DNA from 3 places in the Marinobacter sp. NFXS9 genome. Region 1 is predicted to be linked to each of the others. Evidence: riboswitches for the same ligand, from Rfam matches in the RefSeq annotation. Region 1 holds a riboswitch; each other region holds the start of a gene.
The links. Region 1 has a riboswitch for cobalamin ahead of J3364_RS11105 (ABC transporter substrate-binding protein). Riboswitches for the same ligand answer to the same signal wherever they lie in the genome.
Positions count from the first base shown of each region.

Region 1 (3,270 bases):
CGGGCAACGAGGTGTTCGGCGGTCAGTTTCATGCCTTGCCCGCTCCCCGGACCAGGATCAGGGCGAACGCCGGTGCCCCGATCAGCGAGGTGATCACGCCGATGGGCAGCACCTGGCCGGGCACCAGGATGCGGGAGAGGATGTCCGAACCGATCAGGAACACGGCGCCGGCCAGGGCCGAAGCCGGCACCAGCCGGGCGTGGCGGCTGCCCACCAGCAGGCGCATGGCGTGGGGGATCACCAGGCCGACGAAGCCGATGGCGCCGACCATCGACACCATCACCGCCGTCACCAGCGCGGTCACGGCAATCAGCACGCCCCGGACCGGTCGTACGGCAATGCCCATGGATGCTGCGCTGTCCGCGCCGAAGGTGAAGGCATCCAGGGCGCGCATGTGCCACAGGCACACCCCCAGCCCGAACAGCGCGGTCGGCACGGCCAGGGCGACGTCGTCCCAGCGCACGCCGGACAGGTTCCCCATCAGCCAGAACAGGATGCCCCGGGCCTGCTCCGCGTTCGCCGACCTGGCAATCATGAAGGCGGTCAGGGCGTTGAACAGTTGGGAGCCGGCAATGCCGGCGAGGATGATCGCCCCGGCCGCCTGCATGCCCCGACCGCCGCCGCTGGCGGCGTGGGCCAGCACCACCACCAGTCCAAAGGCCAGGGCCGCGCCGGCAAAAGCGCCCGCTGACAGACCGATGGCGCCGGCTCCCAAACCCAGCACGGTGACCGCCACGGCCCCGGTTGACGCCCCGGCGGACAGCCCCATGAGAAACGGATCCGCCAACGCATTGCGCAGCAGTGCCTGCAGTACCACCCCGGTCAGTGCCAGTCCGGCGCCGCAGCAGGCGGCGACGATGGCGCGGCTGAGCCGGTAGCTCCAGACGATGCCGGCATCGATTCGATCAACCGGGTAACCGGCGTCCCACAACCGGTTGGCCAGCACCTTGAGAATGATGTCCACGGGAATCCGCGTCTCGCCGATGGCGGTGCCGGCCACCAGGACGATCGCCAGCACCAGTGGGGTCAGCCACAGCCAGTGCAGGCGCGGCGCCACCGGCACCGGCAGGGATATGACGCGGCTCATCGGTCGAAGCTCATGCCGGCCAGGGCGTCCGACAGGGAGTCCAGGCCAAAGATCGTGCGCAGGGTGGCGCTCATGGCGTGGGCGTCCATCGGCACGATGTGGCCTTCCCGCACCGCGGTCATCTGGCTGGCGACGGGGTCGTTGTGCAGGAAATCGAGCTTCTTCCGGATGTCGTCAGCCGGGTAGCGGCGACGGTCCATCTGCGCGATCACGATCAGGTCCGGGTCGGCCCGGGCGATGGTCTCCCAGCCGACGGTCGGCCATTCCTCATCGGATTCAATCACGTTGCGGATGCCGAGCTTGTCCATCATGTAACCTGGCGCGCCCAGACGGCCGGCGACGTAGGGGGCCGCGGACATGTCAGTGGAGGAGAACCAGAAGACGGCGGACAGGTCTTTTGGCAGGTCCAGCCCATGGGCGCGTTCGATGGCGCGGGTTTCCCGGCTTTTCAGGTCAGTGATCAGGTCTTCCCCGGCGTCCTGCACGTCAAAGATCGTGGCAAGCTGGCGGATGCCCTTGTAGATGGACTGCGTGGAGAAGGCGGCGACCCGCGTGCCATCACCGCCGGTGGCGTTGTCCTTGGTGTCGCAGTCCGCCGGCAGGATGTAAGTGGCGATACCCAGGTCGGCGAATTGCTGGCGGGTGCCTACCGAACCGGTCGGGCCTACGTGCCATTCGTATTGCACGGTCACCAGGTCGGGATGCTTGTTGACCACCGCCTCGAAGCTCGGGTCGTTGTCGGCGAGGCGCGGTACCCGGTCGTTGATGGCCCTGAATTGTGGCAGTACCGGGGTGAACCAGACCGACGTGCCGGCCACCCGATTGCCCAGTCCCAGGGCGTAGAGCGTTTCGGTGGCGGACTGGCCGATGGTCACGGTGTGCTCCGGGGCGGCATCGAAGCGAATCTCCCGGCCGCAGTTATCCATCGTCAACGGATAGGTCGTCGGGTCCGCCGCGGCGTTGGTCGCGGTCAGTGTAAGCAGGACCGGCAGGGACCAGCGGACGAGTCGCCAGAACGGGAACCGCCCTGGAGCAGTGAGACGGAATGTGACCAACATGACGTGACCTCCTGGGATCGCTATCGAAGCGCAGCGACTATAATAGTTATGTTATAACATAACAATATGGTTTCACGGCCGATAGCAAGAGGGTTCAGGAAGCTGTAAAGGAATCCGTATGATGGGAATGGTCCTTCCTTTCCCCGGGGCACCCCGCCCGGCGTCGTGAATCGGATGGTCGGCAGGTCTCCTGACTGACGGGTCGTGGCGCGTCCTGCCTTCCCGGGGGATCCCAGTGGCTTGGTGATTGGACGTCGCTCGCCGCCTACAGTTGCGGGGGCAGTTTCGGTTCGCGGCCGGGGCCGCGGCGAATTCCCTATTAATTCCCAGAGGAAACCGACGCGTCGAGCATAAACAGGTTGATCGGGAGGGGCAAGCACCAGCGTATAGTCAACCGATTGTGTGGCCTGAATTATTCGGCAAAGCCGGAGGCGCTGGCCTAAACTGTGTTTCCGGACCCGTGACCCGGCGCCCGGGCTATTCAGGCACCTTTGGGGTGCCGTCGTTGAGCAGCGAGCCGTATGATTGGATTGATCCAGAAGATTTTATTGGAACTGGTTGAGCGCGAGGGTGGGGCCAAAGCGCTCGCAGAGGTCACGCGCCGGGCCGGATTGGCAGCGGCGCCGGATTTCCGGATCGATACGGATTACCCGGATGATGAGTGCCTGCGTCTGATTGAGGCGACCCAGGCTGTTTTCGGGCTGGACGAGGAGGCCCTGTATCGCCTCTACGCCGATGCGTTCATTGTTGAATCGCGTCGGCTGTTTCCCATGTTCTACCGGATGTCCCCAACGGCGCGGGATTTTCTGGAACGCCAGCCCCGCGTTCACGACACGTTGGCGTCCAGCCTGCGCAACGAGGCCAGTCGGGAGCGGGTGCGCGACAAGTTTGCCATTCGCCGTGAGGGCGAGGATCTGGTGGTCACCTACGGCTCACCCAATCGCCTGTGCGGCCTGTATGAGGCGCTCTTCGATCGATTGTTGCAGGAATACGGCGAGGCCGGCGAGTTGAGTGTCCGGACCTGTCAGAAACGGGGGGATCCGGTCTGTACCTTCTGCCTGCGCACGGAGACCGTCAGTGACTGATTCGGAAAAGCGCCTGCGCGAGGAAATCAACGCGATTGCC
Region 1 covers NZ_JAGDDW010000006.1:81,665-84,934, forward strand. Annotated here, with positions in the region: gene J3364_RS11095 (ABC transporter ATP-binding protein) at 1-32, opposite strand, end outside; gene J3364_RS11100 (FecCD family ABC transporter permease) at 29-1,087, opposite strand; gene J3364_RS11105 (ABC transporter substrate-binding protein) at 1,084-2,145, opposite strand; cobalamin riboswitch at 2,309-2,501, opposite strand; gene J3364_RS11110 (heme NO-binding domain-containing protein) at 2,667-3,230, shown strand; gene J3364_RS11115 (putative bifunctional diguanylate cyclase/phosphodiesterase) at 3,223-3,270, shown strand, end outside.

Region 2 (3,270 bases), on a different contig from region 1:
CTCACCGCCTGCGCCGTGACCCTGGCCGGGCCTATCGGCTTTGTCGGTCTGGTCGTGCCTCACCTCATGCGCCAGTGGTTGGGAGCCGGGCATCGGCGGCTGGTGCCTGCCAGTCTGTTGGCCGGCGGCGCACTGCTGATGCTGGCCGATACCTTCGCGCGGACCCTGATCGCGCCTCGGCAGTTGCCCGTGGGCGTACTGACGGCAGCGGTTGGCGTGCCGTTGTTCCTGTATCTCCTGCGACGCCGGGGAGACAGCTAGATGGCTTCTTTGCAGTTGGATGGTCTGGCCTTTGGGCGGGCCGGCAAAGCCCTGGCCCAGCCGTTGGATCTGCGAGCGGAAGCCGGCGAGGTCTGGGCGGTCCTGGGGGAGAACGGTGTCGGCAAGTCGTCACTGCTGCTGACCCTCGCAGGCCTGTTGCCGGCGGTCGCGGGCCGGGTCTGCGTTGACGGTGTGGATATCCGGCGTTGCCCGCGCAAGTTGCTGGCCCGCCGCATTGGCTTGTTGTTACAGCAGGCCCGGCTGGATTTTCCGTTTACGGTCACCGAAGCGGTCAGTGCCGGACGTTACGCCCATCGGCAGGGCTGGCAGGCACTCGGGGCCTCGGATACGCCGTTTATCGGGGCGGCGATCCAGGCGTGTGGCCTGGAGACAATGGCCGACGCACGAGTGGACCAGCTGTCCGGCGGCGAACAGCGGCGAGTGGCCCTGGCGACGTTGCTGGCCCAGGACCCCGGTGTGCTGCTGCTGGACGAGCCGGCCAATCACCTGGATCTGCGTCATCAGGCGCGTCTTATGGCGCAGGTCCAGACGCTGGCCCATGTTTCAGGCCGGCTGGTGTTCATGTCGGTGCACGACATCAATCTGGCCGCCCGCCACGCCGATCGCATCCTGCTGCTCTACCCCGATGGCGGTCACGACGCCGGTCCGGCATCGGCCATGTTGACCGAGGCGCACCTGGCCCGGGTCTTCAATCACCCGGTGGAGCAGGTCGGCGAGGGGGATCGGGCGCTCTGGGTTCCCCGATCGGCCTTGTGATCCTGGCGTTATAGCGCCGGCCGGTATCAGGCCGGCACTTCCACCTTGCGGCCGCGGTAGGTGATCGTCCGCGTCCGCCCGCTGTCCTCGGTTGCCTCTTTTTCAGCCGGAGGGGCCGGTTCGGCCAGTTCCTGTCCCCGGTACATCCGGCGCGGTGTGTCGTTGTCACCGGCGTCAGGCAAGTGTTGGCGAAGTTCGTTCCAGGTTCGGGTCAGGTGATTGGAGCGTGACTTTTCGGCGTAGTCCGCCAGGCGGTCTTCCAGGTGATCGTCGGTCAGGTGAAGCTTAACGCCGAATTCCGCCAGGATCAGCTTGCGGCACTGATGGACGAGCTTGAGCAGCCCGCGGTCCAGTAACCAACTGCGTTCTGGTGCTAGTGTCATCATGGTCGTTACCTCATTCAGTGGGTGCCCGGTTTATCGGCACCGTGGCCACTACATCGTGATCAGGATCGGAAGTGTCATGGACATCTCCCGTTTTCGACAATAGGACGCAAGCTAAAATTGTGCCGGAAACTAAACGATTGATTTAAAAGGGTCGTGATCAATCCATGAAGATGCAAAATGCACCGATATAACGCGGTGTTCTTTAAAGGTGCACGCCAATAGCGAAAGGCCTCGTGCCCGACATTGACCTGAGGAGGTTCTGGGCATAGAGTGCCCGCCAGAAAGATGACAGCGTTGTCATCAAGAATGATCAGCAGGCGGTGCTCGCACGGCGAGTGAAACGGGAACCTGGTGCAAACCCAGGGCTGCCCCCGCAACGGTAAATGGTAATGACAGGTACATGGCCACTGGATTCCGAGATCCGGGAAGGCGTACCTGATCTCCAGCCAGACTGGAATGCCATGAGCCCGGAGACCGGCCGTCTGCCCAGTGTGGCGCTTCCCGTGAAGCGCGGCACGTCGCATGCGGTGTAGCGGAGGGCTTCACCGGTGGTCCCTCCAGCTCCCTGTCTGTCGGAACCGCTCCCGCCCTCTTCTCACCGGGTACTCCTGTTTTCTGTTGAGGGCGCACACCCGTGAGAATGACTTCGAACCTGACCCTGGGCCTGATGGTGGGCTGTTTGGCCCCCGGTTTGTCGGCCGAAACCCTGAATCCCATCGTCGTCACGCCGACGCGGACAGCGCAGACCGTGGACGAGACCAACGCCTCGGTGACCGTGATCAGTCGCGAGGATATCGAGCGCAGTACCGCCACATCGGTGCAGGATGTCTTGCGCTCGGTGCCGGGGGTGTCCGTTACGGATACGGGGGGCGCCGGCAAACAGTCCAGCGTCTTTATCCGCGGCTCCAACTCCGATCATGTTCTGGTGCTGGTGGACGGCATGAAGGTGGGCGGTGCGACCGCCGGTACGGCGCAGTTGGAAAACATTCCGCTGGCCCTGGTGGACCACATCGAAGTGGTTCGCGGTCCGCGCTCCAGTCTGTATGGCTCGGAAGCCATTGGTGGCGTGATCCAGATCTTCACCCGCCGCGGCACGCTGGATCCCGAAGCCATCTCCGAAGTCAGTGCTGGCAACAACGGGACGGCACGGCTGACGCAACACTTCTCGGGTATGGCCGGCGACACACGCTACAGTCTGTCGGCCTCGATGTACGATACCGACGGGGTGGATTCCCAGCCGGCGAGCAATCAGCGGGACGACGACGGTTTCAATAGCAAGTCGGTCAGTGCCAGTCTGGATCAATCGCTGACCGAGGCACTCTCGGTCGGCCTCAACCTGATGCATGCCCAAGGGGAGAACGATTACGACAGCAGCTTCGGCACCCGCGACGAGCGCTACTGGAACGACTTTGTCCAGCAGTCCGGCCGGGTGTTTGCGGATTATTCGGTCTCCGACCGGGTCAGTCTGCACGCCCAGGTGGGCTTCGGTCGCGAGACCAATGAAAACCACATCAATCTGTCGCCATACTACGACTACGAGACGAAACGTCAGCAGTACCTGCTGCAAAGCGATATCGAGCTGACGGACTACCAGTTGCTGACGCTGGGCATCGAGCGCATCGATGAGTCGGTGGATGCCTCCACCGACTACACCGAGGATTCCCGTTATAACAACGCCGCCTTCGCCCAGTGGCAGACCCTGAATCAGCCGCTGCATGTGGAAGCCTCCGCCCGTTACGACGATAACGAAGCGTATGGCGAAGAAACCACCGGGGCACTGTCTGTGGGCTATATGCTGAGCGAAGTGGTCATGCCCTATGTGAGCTACGGAACGGGCTTCAAAGCT
Region 2 covers NZ_JAGDDW010000011.1:51,410-54,679, reverse strand. Annotated here, with positions in the region: gene J3364_RS16220 (FecCD family ABC transporter permease) at 1-261, shown strand, start outside; gene J3364_RS16215 (ABC transporter ATP-binding protein) at 262-1,038, shown strand; gene J3364_RS16210 (hypothetical protein) at 1,065-1,424, opposite strand; cobalamin riboswitch at 1,726-1,921, shown strand; gene J3364_RS16205 (TonB-dependent receptor domain-containing protein) at 2,065-3,270, shown strand, end outside.
Region 2: it holds a riboswitch for cobalamin, as region 1 does, so the genes downstream of both, J3364_RS16205 (TonB-dependent receptor domain-containing protein) here and J3364_RS11105 (ABC transporter substrate-binding protein) in region 1, are expected to answer to the same signal.

Region 3 (3,270 bases), on a different contig from region 1:
GCGCAGCCCTTCGACGCCCGCTGCCTCGCATTGTTCGGCGATGTGGGGATACACCCAGTCCGGTGTCGCTACCCGCGCCAGACTCTCCCGGGCGCGGACAATGCGGTCCGCCAGGGCCTGCTGCTCGTCGGCAAATTGCGCGCAGAAACGCAGTGGATCGTTTTCGAAAGCTTCCCGCTGCTGGACGATGGCCACCCGGTCCGCTCGTGGAATCGAGCGCTCCAGCTCCAGGCACAGCCCGAAACGGTCCAGCAGTTGCGGCCTCAACTCCCCTTCATCCGGGTTCATCGTGCCGATCAGGGCAAAGCGCGCTGAGTGGGTGTGGCTGATCCCGTCCCTCTCCACCACGTTGGTGCCCCGAGCCGCCGCATCCAGCAGCAAGTCCACCAGCGCGTCAGGCAACAGGTTGACCTCGTCCACGTAGAGAACACCACCGTCGGCCTTCGCCAGCAAACCGGGCTGGAATCGTACGCTCTGATCAGCCAGCACACCCTGCAGGTCGAGGCTGCCGATCAGGCGATCCTCGCTCGTGCCCAGCGGCAGGTTCACGAAGGGCGAACGGCTGCCATCACCGTCGATCGGCAGGATGTCCGCCAACGCCCGGGCCAGTGTCGACTTGGCGCTTCCCCGGGGGCCGCTGATCAGTACGCCGCCGATTTTCGGGTTGATCGCGTTCAGGATCAGCGCCGTCTTCAGCGACGATTGACCGACGATGGCCGTGAACGGAAACTCAGACGGCTGCGTTGACATGACCCAACCGCCCCTTGTCCGCCAGACGTTTCAGCACCAGGGCGCACAGCACGCCCGCCAGCAGCCAGAACCCGAGATTGGCCAGCCCGGATGCCCAGATAAACCGGTAATGCAGCTCGGTCAGCGCCAGCACCGCCTCGGGATCCGGATTGGCGAACATCGGTCCGTCATGGGCCGGCACGAAAAACTGCGGAGCGATCAGCAACGGCACACCCAGGAGCCGCTTCCAGCCCGTTGCGAGAAACAATAAACCGAGACCGGCGGCCGCCAACACCACAGTGACGATCCACCAGGTTTGCCGGAGTTCGAGAGCTGCGGCGCTGGCACCGGGAATTTCAGGTGGCAGGCCGATCGAAGGCGCAATGAACACCGCCAGGTAACCCAGCGCACCCAGCAACAAGCCCTGTTGAACCTTGGGCGTGATTCGGCCCCTTTCCCGCAGCTGGTTCATCAGGACCAGCAGGATGGCCGCGAAGCCGATACCGGCGCAGATGTTGGAAACCGTGGTGTAGAACAGGCGTTCGGCGCCGTCCGCCGGGGCCCAGGCGTTATCGCCATGATGGTGGCCTGCGCTATCGCCGTGGTCGTGATCGGCGTGATCGTGATGGTGAGCTACCGGCTCAGCGGTTTCGTACTGCTCGGCGGCAAGGATGATGGGCGACGTGCCCAATGCTTCAAAGGCCGTCATGGCCAGCCCCAGGATCAGCCCAACCAGACAGGCGCCCAGGATCAATGAACGGAACATGGTTTTCCCTCCGATGAAAACACAGAATCACGTGACGCGGTTGGCCGGTCAGAAAATTGACCGACGAACGTCAGCGGTTGTCAGTGATGGTCCGTGCTCAGTGGCAGGGAAAAACGAACGTGTGCCGGGTGTCGTGCGCGGCGTTGTGCGCGGCACTCATCGGCAGGAAGCCCACCGCATAAAGGATCAGCGCGCCGAAAAGCGCAACCGCACCCTGCTGGATGGCTGATGAAACGTGGGAACCAGAACGGGACGCCCGTTCCGTGGAAGGCGTGGAAACTACAGACATGTTATCTCCCCCGGTGCCCGCCGCACCGTCATTGGATGGATCGAAGTGACGGGCCGGTCTTCGGGCTCGAAGAGGAAACGGTCTGTCGACCGTCTCGTCGCCTACGCCTTCCCGGCAAATGCCAGTGGCTCGTGCAGGCTACATCTTCATTACCGATGCGGGGGCAGCGATGGAATTGGCCGTGAGGCCGCACCATACTTCCCGATTATCCTCTCTGTGAGAGGCACCCATCTTCAAGGCGTCCATCGTAATGCAACTCTTACGACGGGCGCAACGCATCCTGGCGATTTTACGATTATTTCCGTTCAGGCCGCTCTGCCAGCCACTCCGCCAGCGGGTGCTCAGAGCCCAGCGCGCCGGACCAGCGGTCATGGTGCACCAGCTCATCCAACGGCAACCGGGAACGCCAGCCCTTGGCCTGCAGTTCCGGCTGATCCAGGAATTCACTCACATACCCGATACACAGGTAAGCCAACGGGTAGACGCCCTCCGGCAATTCCAGCACCTGCGCCAGCTTGACCTGGTCCAGGATGCTGACCCAGCCCACGCCAATGCCTTCGGCCCGTGCCGCCAGCCACAGGTTCTGGACAGCCAGGCAGGTGCTGAACAGATCCGTTTCAACGATGGAATTCCGGCCCAGGACGTTCGAGCCACCGCGACTGCGGTCGCAGGTGATACAGAGGTTTAACGGGCTATCGAGAATGCCCTGGAGTTTGAGGCTGCGGTACGTGGATTCGCGTTCGCCGGTGTAATTGTCCGCAGCCCGCTGGTTTTCCTGGTCGAAATTATCCAGCACACGCTGGCGAACCTCACGGCTTTCGATGACCAGAAAATCCCAGGGCTGCATGAAACCCACGGACGGCGCGTGGTGGGCGGCTTCCAGAAGACGCCCGAGCACATCCGGCGGCACCGGGTCCGGCAGGAATTGGGAGCGCACGTCCCGGCGCTCGAAAATGGCGCGGTACAGTCCGCTGCGTTCCTCGTCGGTAAAGGCGTTGTCGGCGGACATCAAACCGTTTCCCCGTTCAGTTTCAGTAGCCGACGCAGCAGGTCGGTATCCAGTTCTTTCTCCAGCTGATCCGCCAACCTATCGAGCTGCAGAAGGCGGTGTTGCTGATAATCGACGGCCCGGTGACTGTGCAGTCCCCAATGGGCCAGGAGCGCCGCACAGGCCTCTGCGCGATCGAAGATACCATGCACGTAGGTGCCCATCACCTGACCATCGTCACTGATCGCGCCATCCGGCCGACCGTCGAGATGAGCCAGCGGCCTGTTGAGTGCGGTCCCCGTGGTGACCCCGTTGTGAATCTCGTATCCGGTCAGAGGCACCTGGCTCTCCGGACCCTCCAGGCGGAGGCTACCGGTGACGTTACGCAATTGCTTGCCGGAGACCATGCGCGTATTGATCGAAAGCCAGCCCAGCCCTTCGGTGTTTCCGGGCGCGCCCTCCAGTCCGTCCGGATCGGCCACCCACTCCCCCAGCATC
Region 3 covers NZ_JAGDDW010000001.1:552,946-556,215, forward strand. Annotated here, with positions in the region: partial or broken gene J3364_RS02415 (magnesium chelatase ATPase subunit I) at 1-750, opposite strand, end outside; gene J3364_RS02420 (CbtA family protein) at 731-1,495, opposite strand; gene J3364_RS02425 (CbtB domain-containing protein) at 1,593-1,784, opposite strand; cobalamin riboswitch at 1,819-2,030, opposite strand; gene bluB (5,6-dimethylbenzimidazole synthase) at 2,080-2,793, opposite strand; gene J3364_RS02435 (cobyric acid synthase) at 2,793-3,270, opposite strand, start outside.
Region 3: it holds a riboswitch for cobalamin, as region 1 does, so the genes downstream of both, J3364_RS02425 (CbtB domain-containing protein) here and J3364_RS11105 (ABC transporter substrate-binding protein) in region 1, are expected to answer to the same signal.